Regions from separate parts of the Sporosarcina sp. P18a genome, predicted to be linked through region 2. Evidence: riboswitches for the same ligand, from Rfam matches in the RefSeq annotation. Region 2 holds a riboswitch; the other holds the start of a gene.
The links. A riboswitch is a leader RNA that binds a small molecule or an ion and turns the genes downstream of it on or off. The one in region 2 is predicted to bind S-adenosylmethionine.

Region 1 (6,035 bases), on a different contig from region 2:
CTTTTCTACAATAACTGCTGTTCCATAGGCTACAATTTCACTCATGTTTTGACCGATTTCACCTGAGTCAAAACGCATCATAATAATAGCGTTTGCACCCATTGCTGTAGCATTTTTCACCATACGATCCATTGCTTGTTTTCTGGCATCTTCAAGCATTTCTGTATACTGATTTATTTCTCCGCCTACTAGTCCCTTAAAAGCAGCAGCAATATCTTTACCAATTCCTCTTGCTCTTACGGTTAAACCAAATACTGGACCTAACACTTCTGTAATTTGGTGATTGGCAATATTTTCAGTTGTTACAATCATCATCTGAATCCGCTCCTTAACAATAATAATAATTATATAGATAAATGGGGTTATTTACCAGAGTAATTTAGGCTAAAACCTCATTTAGATGTATTACGGTGAGCCTTATCATAAGTAAATGTGTAAAGGAAAGTAAGAAAATAAGATAAGTTACTTCCATTATTTGATTGCTATTCTAAAAAACAAACAGGAAAAGGCATAATTACTCCTGTTTGTTTTTTTAAAACCGATTAATACTCCATAGCATATATTAGTAGTAAACTGGGATGTTTACATGAAAGGAGCAGATTGCTTTGAATGAATCGCTACTTAATTCGCTTAGAAAAGGTGGATTTATATTGTATGCAAAGCATGGGGAAGCGACCGTTGGAGAAGATTTACCCTATTTAAACTTTCAAGACTGCTTAACCCAAAGAAATCTATCTGAAAAGGGGCGAAGGCAGGCTACTTACTATGGAGAGATTCTTCGATACTTACAAATGCCGATTCAATCTTTCGTTTCCGCAAGTCCCTTTTGCAGGACAATAGAAACAGCACAGTTAGCATTTGGAAGTGGCAATGTTCAAGTTAATCCATTTTGGTTTGATATATATAAGTTGAGTGGAAATTTACCTAGTATTGATAGACAAAGAACTTTAAATGATCTTAAGACTGTTTTGGAAACCATTCCGGTAGAGGGAAAAAATAAGGTTATTGTTGCGCACAGTTTCCCAGAAGGGGTAGGACTAGGTGAAATACCTAATATGGGAACAGTTATTATAAAGCCTAAAGGGAAAGGGATTGGTTATGAAATAGTTCGTCTATTATCTTTACTAGATTGGGATCAATTAGATAGTTAGAAGAAAGTTCTTTACCAGAAAAGGAGAAGGCATTTGATATTAAGAAATAAAGAAAAAACTTTTCAATACTATAAAATTTTACTAAACCTACATCGATTTCTTATAAGAGTTTCAATAAAAACCATACTTATACGAATTAAGAAAAACCGAACCACAAGTAAGTGCTGCCCTTACAGATATAGATGACCCTTATGCATATCCACCTTATTCAGTATACATGCAATGAATTTATCGACTTGGCCCTGGTGTTAAAATAACTTTGATAATTGAACAATTACACAACGAAGTCTTTTTGTCCCCTGAAACAATGTTTTCACTACTAATTTAAAAGTAAGAAATGTAACCATAATTTCAAAAAGACACTAGGAGCCCTAGTGTTTTTTATTCGAAAATTACGTATTCTTATCAAGAGTCACTTGGTAATTTATTTATTACTTTTTATTAAATGAATGAGAGGTTAGTTGAAAGAACATCTCTGAAAACACCTGAAAGAGATGACTTTTTTACGATTTCCTGCAATAAAGAATCACTTATTTTCTTCTCTCCCATTATCACAACATGAATTAGTATAATCATGTTCCCAGCAGCATGAATTAAAATAGTCAGGATTTACATAATTCCCGCATGGATAATATTTTCCCATCACATTAGGCGGAACTTTTACACCTGGGGGAAGATCTTTTGCTGTATAAGGGAAAGACTCAGATGCTTGGTTATTCCTATAGAAGAGGAATAGAGGAACCCTAGGAAGTTGACTAGCGTCAACCCAGGTAAAGCCATTTTCAGAGGTGACGGACGACGGACGCGGGGCACCGAAACTTATCACAAGATTTACGTAACCTTTTTTATCAATAATCGTCTGGAAATCACTTATCGTATAGAGTCCTAAAAGACCTCCTGGGGTGATAAAACTCATACTCCAATATCGCATATTCTCATCGCCAACGATTCCCATGTTGTGATAGGTGTCTGGGACCGTAGGGGCTTTCCAGCGAAGGTACAACAACTGAACGGAATTGCGTTGTATTTGGTCAGAAATAATATAGGTGGTATTTCCTTCAGGCTGGAATAACTGGCTTAATTCGCCCAGAGTGCTCCAGTTTAATTCACAGAATGGAGCATACTTCCCATTATCGCGATTTCTTGAAATATTATTATCATACGTAGTCGTATTAAAATAATCTTCAAAATTCACATCATTGGGGTAATTATGTTGCTGAAGATTTGTCGGGCAAAATTGCCCAGCACTATAATTATTAGCAGGATTTGACGGATGAGGATGATGTCTATGATCTTTCTTTACTGGGCAGTAAGTGATAATAGGAAGTCCTACACCTCCTGTTGTATCATAACCAATACTCGGTACATAGACCCTATATATGATGAACCCACGTCTATTAGGAACACCATTTGCCAAGGTGCCGGCGTAAATGATGTTATTTCCTGCACTGGGAACAAAGTGGCTGGATCCATCCGGGGGTGCGGTAAACCGGATTTTCAAGGTATAGTTGCGATTTTTTGCATTCCAGTTCGCACCAGGCAAAAAGGGATTGGTACTACCTGGATCGGGGAGTAACTGGCGGTCAACTACTGATGTTACGGAAAGATTAAATTCACCGGCTATATTGAAGGAAAAATATCGTGCATATGGATATTGGCCTTTTATTACAATTTCGGTTTCCTGAGCCACCTCGTATGGGAAAATATCGTAGCTGGCATTATAGTCCCCTAACACGAGATAAGTGTTACTAGGTTGATGAATCCAATTTTGCTGAGGACCCGGGTTTGGACAGTTATTCATGGAGTTAACACATCCTTTCTTTTGATTAATGTAATATATGGAGTTCTCCATCTTAATGAAACGGTAGCCGCCTAAGAATGCAACAGGCGTAATTCTAATTAAGCTCAACTGCTGAAAGTTTAAACTTGAGTTTCTATCCCTTTTTAGCCAAAACAAATCCCTCCTATACTGTCTGCATAGAAGGGATAAATCCAAGTAAACTTAGCGACTAAAGAAAAAACGCACTTAGATATACCGGAGTGAATCGTATTATAAGTGAGGATAAACACTTTAAGCATTAATTAAAAGATGATATAAATAAAAGGGTGTTAGGTAAGAAATCCATATGTCCACGACTTTTAAAAAGCACTATAAAAAATATAGAAGCTTAATTTACAAACTAGCTATACAGGCGTCCATTCATGTCAAGGATCTTTTCCGTGGTTATACTGAAAGAGAATGTATTTGATGCTTGAAAGATGACTTTAAAAATGGCACAATCATTAACTACTGATTTAGGAACTGCCGATAATCTAATAAATAATGCGGGCATTGCAACATTTGGTACTGTCTTGGAGATGGACTCAGAGGAATGGAAGAACATAGTAGATGTAAATTTAATGGGCACGTATTATGTTACACGTGCTATATTACCGCAATTAATTGAAAAAAATGCAGGCGACATCATTAATTTTTCATCGACAAGTGGTTTAAATGAAGCATCTACTTCAAGTGCATACAGTGCATCCAAATTTGCGGTAATTGGCTTCACAGAATCAATAGCACAAGAGGTACGACGAAATAATATTCGTGTTTCGGCTTTAATGCCAAGTACTGTCGCAACGGATTTGGCACTAGATTTAAACTTAATTAAAGAAAACGATGACTCTAAATTGATTCAATCAGAAGACATGGCTGAAGTGATTGTAAATCAATTGAAATTAAATCGACATGTGTATGTGAAAACAGCCAGTTTCATTGCTACGAATCCATTTTAATCAATTTACTTACTTGATAAAACATGAACAGGCCTATCCAGATAAACTGGATAGGCCCGTTTTAGTGGTTCAACATAGATCTTTGTATTAATACGTAGTTACCGTGTTCTTTTAATGTAACACCGATACCTATTAACGGGCCTTCTATCGTAGCATTAGCATATTTTGTGTCACCGGTTTTTTCTTTTTTAGCAAGTTGACTAGCAATATAAGTATTTAACTCTACAGCACTGTAGCTTGTTGGTACACGCGGTGATAGATATTGGACATAGGCATAACATTCGCCAGCAACTTTACATTAGTCTGCTTTAGGTGGATGAACGGTTACAACATGATCGTTGACGGAAACTGTGGCGGCCCGCTTTTCCTTTTTACTATTCAACACGTACATCGGTTGCTTCATCCGTTAAAGTTGTTGCATTTGCTGGTGAAATCGACGCTAGTATAAATAATGTAACTAGTAAATACTACACATACTATTTTAAAAATAAGAATGGCATTATCCTCTCTTCAAAGTAAGTAGTTAAGTAGTATTAATTCCACACGGAGATTATGGAGAATTGTTAAAAGGCCAATTAAAAGTAAATGATGTTTAGGTGTTTTTTTAGTAATAGCATGGTTACCGTCCGAATCGGTCTTTTTTCATTCAATTTTATGGTTACTAAAATTTACTTATTCGGTAAATATATCTCTTTTCCGAGTATTCTGCTAGAAAAAGTAATGATAAGGCTATTGTTACTAATAATTTGCACTTGACAATAATCCGAATCTTACATATTATCGTAATACAATCTAAATAGATAACTTATCAAGAGAGACTGAGGGACAGGCCCAATGACGTCCAGCAACCATCATTTTATGAAAGGTGCTAATTCCTGCAGAATGCATAATTCTGAGAGATGAGGTTAGATAGAAAAACCTCTTTTGTGAAAGAGGTTTTTTTATATTCAAGTATGTAGTGATTCTCAACAGTATTAGAAGTTCTGGAAGATGTTTGAAACAACAGATTAAATAAGGGAGTGGTACAGATGAAGAGGAAATCTCGTGTACTTATGATCATGATTGGACTATTCGCGTTTAATGGAATAGTAAGTGGTTGTTCCAATAAGGAAGCTACTGAAGAAGTGAAGGAAAAAGTAATTTTAGTTGGTACACAGAATGATTACCCTCCTTTTGCATTTGCTAATGAGAAGAATGAACTCACTGGATTTGATGTGGAAGTAATGAAAGAAATCGATAAGAAACTAGATGGCTATACTTTTGATTTTGTTGCAACACCTTGGGATAGTATGTTTTTAGCATTAGAATCAAATAAAATTCAGGCAGTGATTGATCAGGTTGCTAAAACACCGGATCGTGAAGAAAAATTCTTATTTACTGATGAATCATATTTTGCGGCGGAGACTGTCCTAGTTGTAAAATCTGGACGAACGGATATTCAAACTGTGGAGGACTTGGAAGGAAAAAAGGTAGGGGCTTTGGCAGGCGATTCTTATACGTTACTTTTGGAAGAGTATAATAAAAAAGCAGAAAACGACATTATTCTAAAATACAGTGAAAGTGGTAATCCTTCAGAAATTTTGCAGGATATACAAACGGGCCGTATTGATGCCTATGTAAATGACCCAATTATGATTAACTCGGTCATAGACAAATTTGGATTAGATTTAGAAGTGGTAGGACAACCTCTCGTAAACGACAATATGGGAATTGTTTTTAAAGATAATGAGCAGGGAGAGGAGTTGAAAGTATTAATTGATCCGGTTTTGAAAGAACTTAAAGAAGATGGCACATTAGTTGAGCTTTCAAAGAAGTGGACCGGTGGAGAATACATCCCTGAATAAGGCGAGAGAAGTGAATGCGAAATGGAAAATTTATTAGATATTAATTTCTTACTAGAGAGCTTTCCCATAATTATTGCACGATTACCCGTTACCATTGGCATTGCTGTAGGTTCATTAATATTGAGCCTATTGATCGGAGTTGCCGCAGCGCTAATAAAAATATATAAAGTTCCTGTATTAAAGACAATTTCTTCATTCTATGTATCTTTTATCAGAGGGACACCGTTGTTAGTTCAACTATATCTCGTTTTTTATGGAATAC
Region 2 (6,035 bases):
TTCATCACAAAAAAGAGCAGCCAATTTTGGCTGCTCTTTTTTTTAGTATGTACATCAGTTAACGTGGCTACTCATATAGCAACCCGTAGTGTAAAGAGCCGATGAAAAGAATCTCTCATCGGTCTTTTTGTGAATAATGTCTAGTACAACGCCCGCTATATACGTGTGCGTCTACTTACAGCTCCTGATAATCCCGCTGATAGACTCCGCCGTCTTTCACTTCTGCATGATAAAGTGCTTTCAATGCAAAGCTTTTCTCTAGCTCATGCTCTTTCATAATCGCTTTCAATTTTCTGTTTAGCTCTGGGCTATGCTTTACGAGCTGAAGCATCTTAGGCTGTGAATATTGCATGAAAATTTCCTCCTCATTACCTTTGTTTCAATAGTATAACATGGCCACTGTTCCTGTTGTGTGAAAGGAGATTGTTTGTTAAGGTAGAAATCACCCATGCGTTTCATGTATACTGTCACAAGCGCAAGGCGACTTTTTTGAGCAAGCACATGAATGGTACTACGGAAACAACTTACATATGCGACGAGAAGCAAATTTTTTCGTCAATTCTATTTGTATTTGCGATGAATTTGGCAATAGAACGTCGTTTATTTAACGTTTATATGGGCGGTCAAACGGGTATTATCAACTGTATATATGCAATTTTATTCTACTGTTTCGATTATGTACTTTGCTCATTTCTCAGACTACATTCTAAATAGGAGGACCTATGAAAAAAATATCAACAACATTTTACATTACATTAGTGGCTGTCATATTGGCAGTGGGATACGGCGTCATTGCCCCCAAGCACTTTGAAGAAATCACGTCCACTATCCAAGCCTATATTTCGGATTCATTCGGCTGGTATTACTTACTAACCGTCTCCATGTTATTCTTCATTTCGGTATACTTGATATTCAGTCCGACCGGTAAAATCCGATTAGGAAAGGATAATGACAGACCGCAGTTTTCCATGTTTTCCTGGCTGGCGATGCTATTTTCCGCTGGTATGGGAATTGGACTCGTGTTCTACGGTGCGGCCGAACCTCTTTCGCATTACGCAGTAAGTCCTGCAACAGAGGCTCCTGAAACAAAAGCTGCTTATAAAGAAGCAATGCAGTCGACATTCTTCCACTGGGGTTTCCATGCTTGGTCTGTATATGGCATGACCGCTTTAGTATTGGCATATTTCCAGTTCCGCAAAAGACAACCCGGATTAATCTCCGTTACACTTCGTCCAATTTTTGGTGATCGAGTAGACGGAAAGCTCGGGACAGTCATTGACGTCTTCGCTATTTTTGCCACTGTTTTCGGTGTGGCGACATCACTTGGATTTGGAGCTGTCCAAATCAACGCCGGACTCAACTACTTATTTGGTATATCAATCGGCTTCTGGTCCCAGTTCTTTATCATTGCAGTGGTAACGGTATTATTCCTTGCATCTGCGTGGAGTGGACTTGGAAAAGGAATTAAAATTTTATCTAATGCTAATATGATTTTGGCATTGGCATTGTTAGTTTTCATTATTGCGCTCGGACCCACATTATTGATTTTCAACATGTTCACTGATTCCATCGGTGGCTACTTGGAAAATCTCATTCGTATGAGTTTCCGAACCGCACCACTCACCCCGGAAAATCGTATCTGGCTCAATGGTTGGACTCTATTCTACTGGTCTTGGTGGATAGCTTGGGCACCATTTGTCGGGATGTTCATTGCCCGCGTATCAAAAGGTAGAACGATTCGCGAGTTCATGATTGGCGTACTAGTTGTTCCTACTGTGCTCAGTATGATCTGGTTCACAGCATTTGGGACGACAGCAATCGAAACGCAAAAAGCTGGCATCATCGACTTAGCTGCGAGTGCAACTGAATTGACGATCTTTGAAATGTTCAGCGAATTGCCTTTATCATTCATCATATCAGTCATTGCAATCTTGTTGATTACATCGTTCTTTATCACATCAGCGGATTCTGCTACATTTGTACTCGGTATGCAGTCGTCATACGGGTCATTGACTCCACCGAATAATTTGAAAGTGGTCTGGGGCGTCATTCAATCTGCCATCGCAGTTATTCTTTTATATGTCGGAGGATTGGGTGCACTGCAAAACGTCATCATTATTGCCGCCTTGCCATTCTCTATCATACTCATTATGATGGTCGTTTCGCTGTTCAAATCACTCAAAGATGAAAAAAATCGAATACAACGATAGTAAAGAAAAGAACACCGTCGCATTTGCGACGGTGTTCTTTTTATATATTAGTTTGCTGCTTTTTCGATGGCTTGCTTCAAATCTGCAATAATATCCTCTGCTGACTCCAGCCCTACAGATAAGCGGATTAGCTCTTCGCTAACGCCTGAGTCTTTCAAATCTTCCACAGACAACTGCTGATGAGTTGTAGATGCCGGATGAATGATTAATGACTTCGCATCTCCCACATTCGCTACATGAGACCAAATTTCTACATTGTCGATTACTTGTCTTCCTGCATCGCGTCCACCTTTAATACCGAATACGATAATTGAACCATAGCCGTTTTTCAAATATTTATTTGCTAGTTCCGCTGTTGGATGATCCTCTAGACCAGTATACGTCACCCATTCTACTGCCGGGTGTTGTTGTAGGAATGCCGCGACTTTTTGTGCGTTCTCATTGTGACGAGGTACGCGTAAATGAAGGGTTTCCAAACCTTGCAACAAGTTAAATGCACTATCTGGTGACAGACATGGACCGAAGTCTCTTAGCAATTGCACGCGCAGTTTCGTTGCGAAAGCCGCGGCAGCTGTATCGATTCCGTAACGTAAGCCATGATAGGATTCATCCGGCTCTGTAAAGCCCGGGAATCTACCTTGTGTCCAATCGAATTTCCCTGCATCCACGGCTACACCACCGATGGTCGTACCGTGTCCGCCAATCCATTTCGTCGCTGAGTGGATCACTACATCTGCACCGTACTCGATAGGATTTGATCCATAAGGAGACGGGAATGTATTATCTACTAGTAATGGAATGCCATTATCATGTGCGATGTTCGCAACAGCTTCCACGTCAAGAACTTGCAAACTCGGGTTACCAATTGTTTCTGCAAACAACGCTTTCGTTTTATCCGTAATAGCTGCTTCAAAGTTCTTTGGATCGGACGCGTCAACAAACTTCACGTTGATGCCATAGCGTGGTAATGTCACGGCGAATAAGTTATATGTGCCACCGTAGAGATTGCTGGCTGCAACGATTTCATCGCCCGCTTCAGCGATGTTCATAATAGAAAAAGCAATGGCCGCCATTCCAGAAGACAATGCCACTGCAGCTGTTCCACCTTCTAACTGCGCGACACGCTCTTCAAAGACAGCTACTGTCGGGTTCGTAATTCTTGTATAAATATTGCCGGCTTCTTTCAAGGCAAATAAGTTTTGTGCGTGCTCCGTGTCTCTGAATACATAAGAAGTCGTACGATGAATCGGTAAGGCACGTGAGCCTGTTTCTGGATCCGGCTTTTGCCCTCCGTGTAATAATATCGTTTCTGGCTGTAAATTCGTCATAACCATTCCCCTTTTTTATGTATTGATGGAACAACGAAATTCCTCGGACAACTTCCTCCTAGAACTAGACAAGAAAAACACAAGAGGACGATTCGCTAAGTACAGAAAAAGCCATCTTCCATAATAAGAAGAGGGCTCTGCTTTCGCTCATTCCTCCCTTATCTTCCAAACTATTGAAAGTTTGTAGGAAGTAGCACCTTTGCTTTCGCCGGTTGCCGGGCATCACAGGGCCTAATCCCTCCGCCTCTCTTGATAAGAGTATGTCTATTCGTTTTCCATCGTTGAAAAATAGTATACGGCTATTCCTAGTCTATTGCAAGGTAATTTAATTGAATGTTTTGAAGTTAATATTAATTTTAATACCTTGCAATGAAAGTAGGAAAAGTGAAGGCACCGTTGATCTGCGTTCCAGGCGAACGCTTTCCCGAGGGCGTGGCTTGAGCCAAGCGAACAGCGAAGGGTTCGCTTTGCCGTATTTCTGTGTACTTTGCAGAAATTAAGGCACCTGACAGGGTCTCTAGACACACGCTGATCCTCTGGGAAGAGCCGTTACGAAGAACGGCTTTTGCGAGTAAAAGCGCAGCGTTAGGAGCACATCATTGCACTCGTCGCCTTCCACTTACGATCAACTAGTTTACGTCCTTGATTATTTTGACGTATAATGATTTACACATTTACTAAACGGGAGCTACCTACAAGAGCCGAAGTGCATTTAATGATGTTCCACTTATGACTTCACACAAAAAATCACCAGCACATGTTCATTGAACGATGTGCTGGCGATTGTGATTGGTTAGAATATGTCCCACCATATTTTCACGGCGGAAGCCATGATAAGTACGGCTAGGATGCTTTGTAGTACTTTGGTGTTTACTTTTCGGCTCATTTTTACACCGAGCGGAGCGGCAATGATGCTAGCGACAATCATAACGACAGCTGGTCCATAGGGTACTTGCCCTGTTAAGAGCTTGCCTGATGCCGAGCCCACCGATGACAACAGCGTAATTGCTAGGGATGTAGCAATCGTGACGCGTGTGGGGATTTTTAGTATCACGAGCATAATCGGTACCATGATAAATGCGCCGCCAGCTCCGACGATTCCAGCCGCCAAGCCGACGATAAAGGCTGCACTTGAAGCAATGAAGCGATTGAATGTAATCTCATCGATCGGCTGATTGTCGTGTCCTTTTTTTGGTATAAACATCATAATAGCCGCCATGACGGCTAGAATACCGTAGATTACGTTGACAGTAGCTTCTGAAAGCATACTAGACCCAGCACCGCCAAGTACACTGCCGACTAATACACTGATTCCCATATAAAGAACGAGTGGCTTCAAGATCAGATTACTCTTTCTATACGCTAAAACGCCTGAAAGTGATGCAAAGAAAACTTCCACTGCAGTAATTCCGGCTACTTCATGTGGTGTAAATGCAGCAAAACCAAGTAATGCAGGAATAAATAGCAACATTGGATATTTGACAATTGCGCCACCGATTCCCATCATACCGGAAAGGAATGAGCCGACGAATCCAATGAGGAAGATCGTGATAATAAATGGAATTGTCATGATGTCCTCCCTTCTTCCCGACGAAAGAGGGAGACAGCCATTCCCTCTATCCTTAGTTTATCCTTTTTGGATCCAGAATTTAAAGACATCAGACTCTTGTTGCTGATCTTTTATTTCATGATTGCCAGAAGCAGCCCATGCTGTCAGGTCGGATACTGATCCTTTATCTGTCGTATGAATCTCAAGAACTTCTCCTGTTTGCATATCCTTCATTGCTTTCTTTGCCCGTACGATTGGCATTGGACATGCCAGGCCTTTTGCATCTAAAAATGTTGTTGTATTCATATATATCTTCTCCTTTAAATTTTTTCATATGAATTAAATTAACTATTTACCGTACCGCACAGCGATTCGGGCCAATCTCCATCTCGCGTTGCGTTTCCTCGTCAGGCTGGATCTTCCCCATGTTCGTCTGGCGGATTTCCTGATACGCGTTAGGCTGTGGAGGCAAGTTCCCCGTGACTAACTCTCTAAACTCTTTTTCATCCTCAATGTTCAAGCCGTGATTTTGCTCATACAATACGCCGAGCTTCTCCGACACGCTACCATCTTCATTCAACTCATCTATGATCATGAAGTGAGCTGGTAAGACAGTTAAATCCTTCGACAATTCTTTATAGCGGCTATACAATGACTCACGCAAGTCGCCTACCCAATCTTCTGCTAAACCTGCTAAATCAGGACGTCCAATCGAATCAATGAACAAAATATCACCTGTCATCAAATAACTGTCGTCTACGATAAATGAAGTCGAACCAATGGTGTGCCCTGGCGAATAAAGCGCTTGAATATCGATTCTCGTATCACCTATTTGAATGGACATATCGCCTTCTAATGCAGCATATTCAAATACTACCTCTTCGGCATCTTTCGGTGGCAGCCAATACGTTGCACCCGTAGTTTTTGCGATCTGCCGACCACCTGAAA

Region 1: linked by a shared signal. The riboswitch ahead of CSV75_RS11370 (transporter substrate-binding domain-containing protein) and the one ahead of CSV75_RS12030 (O-acetylhomoserine aminocarboxypropyltransferase/cysteine synthase family protein) in region 2 are both predicted to bind S-adenosylmethionine.

The regions. Positions count from the first base shown of each region.
Region 1 is NZ_PDYQ01000003.1:343,183-349,217, reverse strand. It holds gene CSV75_RS11390 (YbjQ family protein) at 1-315, opposite strand, end outside; gene CSV75_RS11385 (histidine phosphatase family protein) at 606-1,151, shown strand; gene CSV75_RS11380 (hypothetical protein) at 1,678-3,108, opposite strand; partial or broken gene CSV75_RS11375 (SDR family NAD(P)-dependent oxidoreductase) at 3,429-3,929, shown strand; SAM riboswitch class I at 4,732-4,835, shown strand; gene CSV75_RS11370 (transporter substrate-binding domain-containing protein) at 4,982-5,773, shown strand; gene CSV75_RS11365 (amino acid ABC transporter permease) at 5,795-6,035, shown strand, end outside.
Region 2 is NZ_PDYQ01000004.1:88,846-94,880, reverse strand. It holds gene CSV75_RS16445 (hypothetical protein) at 176-352, opposite strand; gene CSV75_RS12035 (glycine betaine uptake BCCT transporter) at 723-2,210, shown strand; gene CSV75_RS12030 (O-acetylhomoserine aminocarboxypropyltransferase/cysteine synthase family protein) at 2,258-3,538, opposite strand; SAM riboswitch class I at 3,694-3,797, opposite strand; gene CSV75_RS12025 (sulfite exporter TauE/SafE family protein) at 4,332-5,108, opposite strand; gene CSV75_RS12020 (sulfurtransferase TusA family protein) at 5,166-5,393, opposite strand; gene CSV75_RS12015 (MBL fold metallo-hydrolase) at 5,440-6,035, opposite strand, start outside.